3 regions of the Duganella sp. FT27W genome follow, and region 2 is predicted to be linked to each of the others. Evidence: predicted binding sites of a transcription regulator. Region 2 holds the regulator's gene; each other region holds the start of a gene.

What was found. The regulator sigma-54, encoded in region 2, starts transcription at its own class of promoters, with help from an activator protein. The targets are predictions, from matches to a motif close to TGGCANGNAANCTGCTTT.
Region 1: a site for sigma-54 is predicted at 1,865-1,882, ahead of prpB (methylisocitrate lyase). Genes of this name have one in related genera too.
Region 3: a site for sigma-54 is predicted at 1,843-1,860, ahead of F8197_RS04815 (circularly permuted type 2 ATP-grasp protein). Genes of this name have one in related genera too.

Annotation. Positions count from the first base shown of each region.
Region 1 is NZ_WHIV01000005.1:797,376-801,829, reverse strand. It holds gene prpC (2-methylcitrate synthase) at 1-918, opposite strand, end outside; gene prpB (methylisocitrate lyase) at 930-1,826, opposite strand; gene prpR (propionate catabolism operon regulatory protein PrpR) at 1,979-3,700, shown strand; gene F8197_RS25450 (alpha/beta fold hydrolase) at 3,809-4,454, shown strand, end outside.
Region 2 is NZ_WHIV01000004.1:264,058-268,511, reverse strand. It holds gene lptC (LPS export ABC transporter periplasmic protein LptC) at 1-125, shown strand, start outside; gene lptA (lipopolysaccharide transport periplasmic protein LptA) at 135-737, shown strand; gene lptB (LPS export ABC transporter ATP-binding protein) at 739-1,491, shown strand; gene F8197_RS18330 (RNA polymerase factor sigma-54) at 1,495-2,970, shown strand; gene hpf (ribosome hibernation-promoting factor, HPF/YfiA family) at 3,046-3,405, shown strand; gene F8197_RS18320 (alginate lyase family protein) at 3,468-4,430, shown strand; gene F8197_RS18315 (enoyl-CoA hydratase/isomerase family protein) at 4,427-4,454, shown strand, end outside.
Region 3 is NZ_WHIV01000001.1:1,122,469-1,126,922, forward strand. It holds gene paoA (aldehyde dehydrogenase iron-sulfur subunit PaoA) at 1-86, opposite strand, end outside; gene F8197_RS04805 (ferritin-like domain-containing protein) at 220-1,050, opposite strand; gene F8197_RS04810 (PRC-barrel domain-containing protein) at 1,250-1,768, shown strand; gene F8197_RS04815 (circularly permuted type 2 ATP-grasp protein) at 1,891-3,321, shown strand; gene F8197_RS04820 (alpha-E domain-containing protein) at 3,332-4,285, shown strand; gene F8197_RS04825 (transglutaminase family protein) at 4,300-4,454, shown strand, end outside.

The sequences.
Region 1 (4,454 bases), on a different contig from region 2:
GGTTTCGAGCCGCTCGGCAATGTCGAACATTTTCATCGAGCCGCCGTCCTGCGACAGTTGGCGCGCCACCTCCTTGATGACCACGTTGCGCGGATCGGAAATCGTGTACACAGGGTGGCCGAAGCCGATCACCACTTCCTTGTTGGCCACGCGGTTGCGGATGTCGGCTTCCGCTTCGTCGGCGTTTTCGTAGCGCTTCTGGATCTCGAACGCGAACTCGTTGGCGCCGCCGTGCTTGGGACCGCGCAGTGCGCCGATGGCGCCGGTGATCGCCGAGTGCATGTCCGAACCCGTGCCCGCGATCACGCGACCGGTAAAGGTGGACGCGTTGAATTCGTGTTCGGCGTACAGGATCAGTGACGTGTGCATGGCGCGCACCCAGCTCGCGGGCGGCTTGAAGCCGTGCAGCAGGTGCAGGAAGTGACCGCCGATCGAATCGTCGTCGGTTTCCACGTCGATGCGCTTGCCGTTATGGCTGTAGTGGTACCAGTACAGCAGCATCGAGCCGAACGACGCCATCAGACGGTCGGCGATGTCGCGCGCACCGGGCACATTGTGGTCGTCCTTTTCCGGCAGCACGCAGCCGAGCACCGAGGCGCCGGTGCGCATCACGTCCATCGGGTGGGCGGCGGCCGGCAAGGCTTCCAGCGCGGACTTGACAGCCTGCGGCAGGCCGCGCAGCGAACGCAGTTTGGCCTTGTAGCCGCGCAGCTCGCCGTCGTTGGGCAGCTTGCCGTGCACCAGCAGGTAGGCGATTTCCTCGAACTCGCTGGTGGTGGCCAGGTCGAGGATGTCGTAACCGCGGTAGTGCAGGTCATTGCCGGTCTTGCCGACGGAGCACAGCGCGGTATTCCCGGCCGCCACGCCGGACAGGGCGACGGATTTTTTCGGTTTGAAGGTGGTGGTGGTGTCGGTCATGGTGGTCTCCGTTATTTTTTCTGGGCCGCATTTTGAGCTGCAAACAAGGCATCGAGCTTCTGTTCGAAGCTATGGTAATTGATCCGTTCATACAGCTCGGCGCGCGTCTGCATGGTATCGAGCACATTTTGCTGGGTGCCGTCGCGGCGGATCGCGCCATACACATTTTCAGCCGCCTTGTTCATGGCGCGGAACGCGGACAGCGGATAGAGCACCAGGCCCACGTCGGCGTCGCGCAACTCGTCCACCGTGAACAGCGGCGTGGAACCGAATTCGGTGATATTGGCCAGCACCGGCACTTTTACGGCGGCGGCGAACTGCTTGTACATCTCGAGGCTGATCATCGCCTCCGGGAAGATCATGTCGGCGCCAGCCTCCACGCACGCCACCGCGCGGGCGATCGCCGCGTCCAGCCCTTCGACCGCCAGCGCGTCGGTGCGGGCCATGATCACGAACTGGTCGTCGGTGCGCGCATCGACAGCGGCGCTGACGCGATCGACCATCTCCTGCTGCGAGACGATTTCCTTGCCGGGGCGGTGGCCGCAGCGCTTGGCGCCCACCTGGTCTTCGATATGCATGGCGGCGGCGCCGGCCTTGATCATGGTCTTGACCGTGCGCGCGACATTGAAGGCCGAGGCGCCGAAACCGGTATCGGCATCGACCAGCAGCGGCAGGTCGCACACGTCGGTGATGCGGCGGATGTCGGTAAGCACGTCATCCAGGCTCGAGATGCCCAGGTCGGGCAAGCCGAGCGAGCCGGCCGCCACGCCGCCGCCCGACAGATAGATGGCGCGGAAACCGGCGCGCTTGGCCAGCAAGGCGTGATTGGCGTTGATGGCGCCGACAACCTGTAACGGCGATTCTTCTTGGACGGCCTGGCGGAATGCGGCGCCTGCGGAATAACTCATGGGTGACCTTTCAATGTTGCGGTAAAGTTAGGCGGTAGTTTGCAAACGCCGTGCCACCCGTGACCTCCTTTAAAATCAATCACTTGCTAATTTTAGATGTTGCACTATTGTTTCATTTTGAAACATCGAAACAACTGCACTACAATTGAAACATGCGCCCCCCTCCTTCCCTGCCGCTCGATCCTGACGACAAACCGGTCATCTGGACCGTTTCCGTCTCGCGCCTGTCTGATGTGTTTCGTCACATCACGCTCGAATACGACAACCGCGCCACCATCGAACAAATCCATCTCGGCTTCGACGACGCCGTGCGCCATATCCGCGCGCGCCTGGCCACCGAGCGCTGCGACGCCGTCATTGCGGCGGGCTCCAACGCCGCCTACCTGAGAAGCCGGCTGTCGGTGCCGGTGGTCGTGGCCCGCTTCAGCGGCTTCGACGTGATGCAGGCGCTGGCGCGGGCGCGGCGCGTGTCCCCGCACGTGGGCATCGTCACCTACCAGGAGCGGCTGCAGGAGCTGGCCGAATTCACCACCACCTTCGACATCGACGTGGCACAGCGCACGTACGTGACCGAGGAAGACGCGCGCGACCAGGTCAACGATTTAAAGGCCGCCGGCATCAAGGCCATCGTCGGCGCAGGCCGCATCACCGACCTGGCCGAAGAGGCGGGGCTGACGGGCGTGTTCGTGTATTCGGCGGCGTCGGTGCGCCATGCGTTCGACGATGCGCTGGAACTGGCGCGCCTGACCCAACTTGAAATGGACCGGGGCCGGGGTCGCGCACGCGGCGCCACCACGGGCGCTGGGGCCGACACACTGCGCGCCCGCCACGGCATTACCGACTTGCGCGGCGAATCGGCCGACATGGAAGCTGTGCGCCAGTCGGTGGTGCTGTATGCGAAATCCCCGGCCACAGTGCTGATACAGGGCGAGACTGGCAGCGGCAAGGAACTGGCTGCGCAGGCGATCCACAACGAGGGGCCGCGCAGCCTGGGCCAGAACCGGCCGTTCGTGGCGGTGAACTGCGGCGCCATCGCCGAGTCGCTGCTCGAATCGGAACTATTCGGCCACGAAGACGGCGCGTTTACCGGCGCGCGCCGGGGCGGCCACGCCGGCCTGTTCGAGGCGGCCAACCACGGCACCCTGTTCCTCGACGAGATCGGCGAGATGCCGCTGACGCTGCAAACCCGGCTGCTGCGGGTGCTGGAAGAACGGCAGGTGGTGCGAGTAGGCGGCACCCGGCCCATCGCCGTTGCCGTGCGCATCATCAGCGCCACCCACTGCGATCTCGAGCAGCGCATGCGCGACGGCCGCTTCCGCGCCGACCTGTTCTACCGGCTGGCGGTGCTGCGCCTGGCGCTGCCGCCGCTGCGCGCGCGGCCCGGCGACGTGGCGGCGCTGGCCGAGTGGTCGCTCAAGCATGCGCTGGCGTCGCTCGGCGCCAGGCCGCACCCCAACCTGCGCGCCGAGATGGCGGCGTGCGCGCCGCTGCTGCAAGCGTACGCCTGGCCCGGCAATATGCGCGAACTGCGCAACGTGGCTGAGCGCCTGGCGCTGTTCCTGGCGGCCGAGCCACTGCAGGCGCTCACGCCCGCGTTCATTGCTGGCGTGGCGCCGGAGCTGGCAGGCCATGGCGGTATTGGCGCCGGTGTTGACGCTGATGTTGGCAACACCGGCGCGGATGGCCCTGCCGCCGGCGCCACTGCATCGTCGCTCAGCATCGGCCGAGCGCACCGCGAGACGGCAAGCACGGCAGAGGTGCTGGCCCGCTTTGGCGGCCGGCGCGACGCGGCCGCCAATTACCTGGGCATCAGCCGCACCACGCTGTGGCGCCGGTTGCGTGCGGAGGACGGCGATCAAACCGTCACGCCTTAAAAGCGTCACGCCGTTCATCACCTGCCAGCGACCGCTCATCCACCAGCACTCGCCGCCCGTGAACCCCACCGCTAACATGGCCACACCTACCCACCACGGAGAAACGCCATGTCCTTCCCCCGCATCGTTGCCGCCATCGCCGCCGGCTTGCTGTTCGCCTCATCCGCCATCGCGGCCCCCGCCTTCAAGGTCGAGGTGACCGGCAATACCAGCGGCGCACCGATGATCCTGATCCCGGGCCTGGCATCGTCGGGCGCGGTGTGGGACGGCACGGTCCAGCGCTATTGCGGCGCGCGCCGCTGCCACGTGCTGACCCTGGCCGGCTTTGCCGGCGTACCGGCCATCGACGGCCCGCTGCTGGCCACCGCCGAACAGCAGCTGAGCGAGTACATCGCCGCCAACAAACTGGCGCAACCGGTCATCGTCGGCCACAGCCTCGGTGGCTTCCTGGCGCTGAAACTGGCCGCCGACCACCCGGAACAGGTGGGACGGCTGGTGATTGTTGACAGCCTGCCGGCACTGGCCGCGGTGCAGATGCCCAGCATTACCAGCGCACAGATGAAGGAAATGGCGGCCGGCATGCGCGTCCGCATGCTGGGCATGGATGCCGCCGCCCACCAGGCCGGCCAGCTGCAAACCCTTCGCACCATGATCACCGGTGAAGCTGACGTGCAGCGCGCCCTGGCGTGGGGCCTGGAGTCGGACCGCACCACCGTCGCCAATGCCATGGCGGACCTGATGGGACAGGATCTGC
Region 2 (4,454 bases):
CGGTCGAACTGCACCTGGGCAAGACGGTGGCCACGGGCGTGGGCATGACCGCCAACAATGCAACGCTGCAAACCCAACTGGGTGGACGCGGCAAGATCACCGTGCCGCCGCATGCGGCACGCTAAAGGAAGATTATGAGAGCAATCACCAAGCAAACCTTCTGGTCGGCGGCACTGCTGCTGGCAGCACTGGCCATCCCGGCGCACGCCGAAAAAGCCGACTCCAACAAGCCGATCGAAGTGTCGTTCGACCAGGCCGACTCCGACGACGTCAAGCAGATCAAGACCTTCACCGGCAACGTCATCCTCACGCGCGGCACCATCCGCATGACCTCGCCCAAGGCGGTGGTCACGCAAGATCCCGAGGGCTACCAGTTCGTGGTGCTCACCGGCACGCCCGGCGTGCAGGCAACGTTTCGCCAGAAGCTTGACGGCGACACCGACAAATGGGTGGAAGGCCAGGCCGACCGCATCGAATACGACGACAAGACCGAGCTGGTCAAGCTGATTTCCAAGGGCCGCATCAAGCAGCTCGAGTCGGGCAAGGTCACCAGCCAGGTCGATGGCGAGTTCATCTCGTACGACAGCCGCCGCGAAGTGTTCGCGGTCAAGAACAGCAGCAGCGGCGAGAGCAAACCGGGCGCCGGCCGCGGCACCATGGTGATCCAGCCGTCGTCCAAGCGCCCGCCGATCGCGCCGGCGCAGCCGGTGCCTGCCACCCAGCCTGCGGGGAAATGACATGGAACCAAGTTGCGGTAGCACCCTGATCGTTCGCGGCCTGCAGAAAAGCTATGGCAAGCGCCAGGTCGTGCACGACGTCTCGCTGCAAGTAGAGTGCGGCGAAGTGGTGGGTTTGCTCGGCCCCAACGGCGCCGGCAAGACCACGTCGTTTTACATGATCGTCGGCCTGGTACCGTCCGACGCCGGCACCATCGATATCGGCGGCGTCGACGTCTCGTCACTGCCGATCCACCGCCGCGCCTCGCTCGGCCTGTCGTACCTGCCGCAGGAAGCGTCGGTGTTCCGCAAGCTGACGGTGGAAGAAAATATTCGCGCTGTCCTCGAAATTCAAAAAGTGGACGGCAAGCCTTTATCCAAGGCTGACATTACTGAACGGCTCAATACCCTGCTGGCCGATTTGCAAATCGAGAAGCTGCGCGACAACCCCGCGCTCTCGCTCTCCGGCGGCGAACGCCGCCGGGTGGAGATCGCCCGTGCGCTGGCCACCAACCCGCGCTTCGTGCTGCTCGACGAACCATTCGCCGGGGTCGACCCGATTGCCGTGATCGAGATCCAGCGCATCGTGCGCTTTCTCAAGGAGCGGCAAATCGGCGTCCTCATTACCGATCACAATGTGCGCGAGACGCTGGGCATCTGCGACCGCGCATATATCATCAACCAGGGCTCGGTGCTGGCGTCGGGCCGTCCGGACGACATCATCGCCGACGAGTCGGTGCGCCGCGTCTACCTGGGTGAACACTTCCGAATGTAATCCATGAAACAGTCGTTGCAACTGCGGACCTCGCAGCATCTCGCGCTGACGCCCCAACTGCAGCAATCGATCCGCTTGCTGCAGCTTTCCACGCTGGAGCTGCACCAGGAACTCGAACAACTCCTGACCGACAATCCCTTGCTCGAGCGGCTCGACGATCCGCTCGACCATTCTCTGCGGCTGTTGTCCGACGGCGCCATCAGCCAGCAGGCGCCGTCCGGCGAAGCACCGTCCGAATCGGGTCCGCAGGAAGCGGCGCCCGCCGGCGAGGCCGACGCCTACGACGGCCCCGCCGCCGATACCGAAAGTACCACCGCCGAAGCGGACATGGACTGGAGCGACGCCGGCCGCAGCAAGGCGCCCGACGACGAAGACGCGCGTCCGCAAATCGAAGCGCACCACTGCACCCTGCGCGAGCACCTGATGGAGCAGATGCGGGTGACCGTGCTCGAGCTGCGCGACCGCGCGCTGGTCGAACTGATCATCGATGCACTCGACGAAAACGGCTACCTCGAAGAAGCGCTCGACGAGATCCACGCGCGCCTGCCCGAGGAACTGGAAGTGGAACTCGACGAGCTGCAAACGGCGTTGTCGCTGCTGCAAAGTTTCGACCCTGCAGGGGTGGGGGCGCGCAATGCGGCCGAGTGCCTGGCGCTGCAAATCAAGCGCTTGCCCGGCATCCCGATGGTGACGCGACGGATGGCCGTGGCCATCGTCGAAAAGCACCTGACGTGGTTTGCCCAGCGCGATTTCAACAAGCTGAAAAAAGCGCTGCTGTGCGACGACGAAGACCTGCGCGAAGCGCAGACCGTGATCCGCCAGTGCAATCCGCACCCCGGTGCGGCGTTCGCCTCCGACGTCTCCGACTACGTGGTGCCGGACGTGATCGTGAAAAAATCGCGCACCGGTTGGCAGGTCAGCCTGAACAACGACGTCATGCCGCGCCTGCGTGTGAACGCCATGTACGCCAACCTGCTCAAGCAGGGCAAAGGTGAGGGCGCCATGGGCGCGCAGCTGCAGGAGGCGAAGTGGCTGATCAAGAATATGCGCCAGCGGTTCGACACCATCCTGCGCGTGGCACAAGCGATAGTAGAACGACAAAAGAACTTTTTCTCGCACGGCGCGGTTGCCATGCGCCCCCTTGTGCTTCGCGAAATTGCTGATACACTGGGTTTACACGAGAGCACCATTTCTCGGGTAACAACTCAGAAATACATGCTGACTCCGCACGGCATGTTTGAGCTGAAATATTTTTTTGGTAGCCACGTCGCCACCGAAGCGGGAGGTGAAGCCAGTTCGACGGCGATACGGGCACTGATCGTGCAACTGACAGGAGCTGAAGACCCTAAAAATCCTTTATCCGACAGTAAGATTGCGGACATGCTGGGAGAACAGGGCATGGTGATTGCGCGACGCACTGTTGCCAAATATCGCGAAGCCCTCAAAATCCCTCCAGTCAGTCTCCGCAAGTCTTTGTAGTGCACTGGTTCCTGCGTGCCCGGCATCAATGGGCAACGCACTAACCGTCAGCGACATCTATCTTTAGGAGTGTGTATGAATCTCACCATCAGTGGACATCATCTCGAAGTGACCGCCGCCATTCGTGAATACGTGCAGAGCAAGCTCGAACGCGTGACACGGCACTTTGATCAAGTGATTGATATTGCTGTCATTCTGACCGTAGATAACCTTAAAGAGAAAACCAAGCGCCAAAAGGCTGAAATCAATCTGCGCCTGTCCGGTAAAACGGTCTACGTGGAAAGCCTGTCGCAAGACCTGTACGCTGCGATCGACACCCTGATCGACAAGCTGGACCGCCAGGTCATGAAGTACAAAGGCAAAGTCCAACAGCACGGCCACGATGCGATCAAGCATCTCCCGGATAACTTCGAACCAGCTGCCGCCGCCCTTTAACAACGGCGCGACACACCAACTAAGGGCGCTGAACGAGCGCCCTTTCTTGTTTCTGGAGCTACATGAAAATTGTTTATCTGGTTTATACCGTTCTCCTTTCCGCCTCCGCTGCTTCCGCCGTCGCCGCTACCTGCCAGCCGGCGCCGGCCGCCGTCATCGACATCGACGCCAACAGCTACTACAACGACGCCAACCATTCCGTGATCGACCCGGCGCGGCGCGCCAAAAACATTGCCAGCACCGAGCCGGTCGAACAATTCTTGTCTGGTGTCGCCCGCAACGCCAGCCGCTACCAGGCCAACAGCAAGCCGCAAGACGCCGCCTGCGCCTTGAACTGGCTGGATAGCTGGGCCGGCCAGCAGGCCATGCTGGGCAAGATGTCGAGCGAGCAGGCGTATTTCGTGCGCAAGTGGACGCTCGGTGGCCTCGCGCTCAGCTATGCGCGCGTGCAGGCAGCCGCCACGCCCGCGCAAAAGAAAGCGATCGAAGCGTGGCTGTCCACGCTGGCCGACGCCACGCTGGTCCACGCCGACACCCGCAAGGGCAAGCGCAACAACCATTACTACTGGGAAGGGCTGGCCGTGACTGCCGTCGGCGCCGTCACCCACGACCAGCGTTTATTAACATGGGGGCACGGCGTGTTCGACAACGCGATGGCCCAGGTCGCTTCGGACGGCGCGCTGCCAGCCGAGATGGCGCGCGGCGCCAAGGCGCTGCATTACCACGCGTTCGCTGCCGCGCCGCTGACCATGATGGCATCGATTCTTGACCTGCAATCGCCGACGCTGGACCGGCTGGTGACATACACGCTGGCCGCTGCGCGCAATCCGTCGACCATGAACCAGGTCACCGGCTTCAGGCAGGAAACAGTGACTGATATGCCGTTTGCCGTGATCTATGCGCGCCACATGGGGCACCCGCCGGCAGCCGCTGCAAAATTCCAGGCCCGCCTGGGCGGCGATTTAACCTTGCCCAACCCGCTAGAACACTTGCCTTCGTCGAACAAATCCACAGGACAGCCATGAGCGAAAACGTAATAACGACCGTCA
Region 3 (4,454 bases), on a different contig from region 2:
GGAACGGCGGCGGTAGTGGCGGTAATGGCGCCTGCGATCAGCAGGTCGCGCCGGGTGATTTTTACATCGCTAAGGTCGTTCATCATCGATTCGTCCTGTGGCTAGATTGTGAGTAATGATTCATCGACGACTTGTGGCCGGATGAGTCAAAACATCTTAATCGCATTATCAGGACGACATCCGCACTGTTGACTGCAGGTTAGTGCGGCTTACGTGATACTACTTATTGGCGCAAAGGTCGGCAATTTCCTCTTCCGTAAAACCGGCCTGGCGGCGCGCTTCGACATTGAACGGGCCACGCGGCACCGGCGCCCAGTATTCCTCGCACAGCGCGGCGAACGTCGCGCGCGGCTCCAGCCCGCGCTGGTGGCACAGGTGGCGGTACCAGCGGTTGCCGATTTCGACGTGGCCGATTTCGTCGCGCAGGATGATGTCGAGAATGGCAGCGGCCTGCAAATCGCCGGCCTGGGCGATCTTGGCGCGCATCGGCGGATTGGCGTCCAGCCCCCGCGCTTCCAGCACGCGCGGCACCAGGGCCATGCGCGCCAGCGCGTCGCCGGTGGTCTTGGCCACCATTTCCCACAAGCTGCCGTGGGCGGTGAAGTCGCCGTAGGCATAGCCGAGCGTCACCAGATGCGCGGCCACCAGCGAAAAATGCAGCGATTCCTCTTCCGCCACTTTCAGCCAGTCGGTGTAGTAGGCGGCGGGCAGATCGGGGAAGCGCCATAGCGCATCGAGCGCCAGGTTGATGGCGTTGAATTCGATGTGGGCCAGCGCGTGGATCAGCATGGCGCGCCCTTCCACCGTGTTCATCGAACGCTTGCCCAGTGCTGACGGCAGCACCAGTTGCGGCAAGTCCGGGCGACCTGGTATCGGCCGGTCGGCCGGCGCTTGCAGCTGCGCCGCGGGATCGGGCGCGCAGATGCCGGCACGAACGGCTGCGGCCAGGGCGTTGACGGCGGCGACTTTCTCGAACGGGTCCGATTGCAGCAGGCAGTGCAAGGCGCGGGTGCGCAGTTCGCCGCTATGAGCGTATGGTGGCAAGGACATGAAAATACTGGAGGGCAAAGGCACGAGTGTAGCATCTTGCTATGTGCCTCAGTTACTCATCCTGGTCCTACAGTCGTGCCGCGCGTGCACCTATACCCGGCTCGGCGAGCTCGCCGCATCATGGATCCTGTGCTGCGCTACACACCCGGCAGAAAGCGCCGGAAGCCAGCGTGTATCCCCCAACCATTAGGAGACCAACATGAGCTACCTCGACCGCGACACCTACGGCATTTACAACACCGATTATGCAGACGTCGACAACGGCCCCGGCCCGCGTCTGATGGGCGCCGACACCCTCATCGGCGAAGACGTGTACAACCTGCAGGAAGAAGACCTGGGCGACATCAAGGAAATCATGCTCGACATGCGCCAGGGTAATGTGGCCTACGCCGTGTTGTCGTTCGGCGGCTGGCTGGGCATGGGCGACAAGCTGTTTGCCGTGCCATGGGAAGCGCTGCAACTCGACACCGTCAACAAGCGCTTCCTGCTCAACGTGTCGAAAGACCATCTGAAGAATGCTCCCGGTTTCGACAAGGACAATTGGCCTGACATGGCCAGCTCCGAATTCTCCACCCAGATTCATGATTTCTATGGCACCCAGCAAGCCGTGCCCGGCGGCCGTACTGCCAGCGGCAGCGTGATGAGCGCCGGCACCGGCAGCCTGCAGAGCGACCCCGGCTATTCGAGCAGCCGTGGTTCGGGGCTGGGCAACCTGTAAATCTTAAAAGTTTCACCGAAAAAGCACGCGCTGGTCGCGTGCTTTTTTTATGCACCATAATCGTGCGGGTCTTCTGGCATGTTTCTTGATATAACTGCACTCAACAGGGGGGAAGTTATATTATGGGAAAATTTTTCAATGAAATGACCGCAGATGGCCTGGCACACAACGCCAGCGCCGAGGTGCGTGAGCATTACCGTGAGTTTTGTGGCTGGCTGCAACGCCAGTCGCCCGATACCATCGAACGCAAGCGGGCGGAGGCGGATCTGACCTTCCGCCGGGTGGGTATTACCTTTGCCGTCTACGGCGACGACGCCGGCACCGAACGGCTGATTCCGTTCGACACCATTCCCCGCATTATCACTGCTGCCGAATGGAAGCAGATGGAAGCCGGCCTGGTGCAGCGCGTTAAAGCGCTCAATATGTTTATCCATGATATTTATCATGACCAGAATATCGTCAAGGCCGGCCTGATCCCGGCAGAGCAAATCTACAAGAACGCCCAGTATCGACCGGAAATGCAAGGCATCAATGTCGCTTCCGACATCTATGCCCACATTGCCGGGGTCGATATCGTGCGCGCCGGCGAAGGCGAGTTTTACGTATTGGAAGATAATTTGCGGGTGCCTTCCGGCGTGTCGTACATGCTGGAAGACCGCAAGATGATGATGCGCTTGTTCCCTGAGTTGTTTGCACGCAACAAAATCGCGCCGGTCGATCACTATCCCGACTTGTTGCTCGACAACCTGCGTTCGGTTGCGCCGATGGGCATTACCGACCCGGTGGTGGTGGTAATGACCCCCGGCATGTACAACTCGGCCTACTTCGAGCACGCGTTCCTGGCCCAGCAAATGGGCGTGGAACTGGTCGAAGGCAAGGATTTGTTTGTCAGCGATAACACGGTCTTCATGCGCACCACGCGCGGCCCCAAGCGGGTCGATGTGATTTACCGTCGCCTGGACGACGATTTCCTCGATCCGCTGGCATTCCGTCCCGATTCTTCGCTGGGCGTACCCGGCTTGCTGTCGGTGTACCGCGCCGGCCGCGTCACCCTGGCCAATGCGATCGGTACCGGCGTGGCCGACGACAAGTCGATTTACCCGTTCGTGCCCGACATGATCAAGTTTTACCTGTCGGAAGAGCCGATCCTCAACAACGTGCCGACCTACCAGTGTCGCAAGAAAGAAGACCTGGCGTACACGCTGGCCAACCTGCCCGACCTGGTAGTCAAGGAAGTACACGGCGCCGGCGGCTACGGCATGCTGGTAGGACCGGCTTCGACCAGGCAGCAGATCGAAGACTTCCGGGCCCGCCTGCTGGCCAACCCCAACGGCTATATCGCCCAGCCCACGCTGGCCCTGTCGGCCTGCCCTACGTATGTCGAGAACGGCATCGCGCCGCGCCATATCGACTTGCGGCCGTTTGTGTTGTCTGGCAAGACCATTTCGATGGTGCCCGGCGGCCTGACGCGCGTGGCCTTGCAGGAAGGCTCGCTGGTGGTGAACTCGTCGCAAGGCGGCGGCACCAAGGATACCTGGATTTTGGAACGCTAAGGAGACACCCATGTTAAGCCGCACCGCCGATCACCTGTTCTGGATGGCGCGCTACACCGAGCGCGCCGAGAACACCGCCCGCATGTTGGACGTCAACGTGCAAACCTGCATGTTGCCGCAGTCCGACGAAGATAACGCCCAGGTCTGGCGCGCCCTGCTCGGTATTTCCGAGTTGGAACACCGCTTTGCCGAGCACTACGACGTCCTCGGCGCACGCGAAGTCATCGACTTCATGGTGCGTGATCCCGCCAATCCGTCGTCGGTGGTCTCGTGCCTGACCGAGGCGCGCGAAAACGCCCGCGCCGTGCGTGGCACGCTGACCACCGAGGTCTGGGAAACCCAGAACCAGACCTGGCTCGACATGCAGAAAATGCTTAAGAGCAATATGCTGGAGGACGATCCCAGCAAGTTTTTCGAATGGGTCAAGTACCGCTCGCACCTGTCGCGCGGCGTCACGCTGGGCACCATGTTGCGCGACGAGGCCGTGCATTTCATCCGCCTGGGCACCTTCCTGGAGCGGGCCGACAACACGGCGCGCATCCTCGACGTCAAGTTCCACAGCGGTACCGCCGCGCCGGCCGTGCGCGACGCCATGAACCAGCGCGATTTTTATTACTGGGGCGCGCTGCTGCGCTCCGTCTCGGGTTTCGAAATTTATCGCAAGGTGTACCGCGACGTGATCACCCCGGCGCGTATCGCCGAACTGCTGATGCTGCGTGCCGACATGCCGCGTTCGCTGCTGGCGTGCATGGACGAGGTGGTACACAACCTGGGCGAAGTGCGCAACGACGTGTCGGCCGATACCGAGCGCCTGGCCGGCCGCCTGCGCGCGGCGCTGCAGTTTTCCAAGATCGATGACATCCTCGAAGCTGGCCTGCACGACACCCTCACCCGCTTCCTGGCCGACATCAATCAGCTTGGCAATCGCGTCAGCCGCGATTTCCTGGTTCCCCTGGCGGCATGAACGAAAGGTAATCGATGCAACTGACCATACGGCACGAAACGCGCTATATCTATACGGCGCCGCTGGCCTACACCATCCAGCAACTGCACATGACGCCGCGCAAGGAACCGCAGCAGCAGGTGCATTCCTGGCACCTGAACGTGCCTGGTCATGTGCACGCTTACACCGA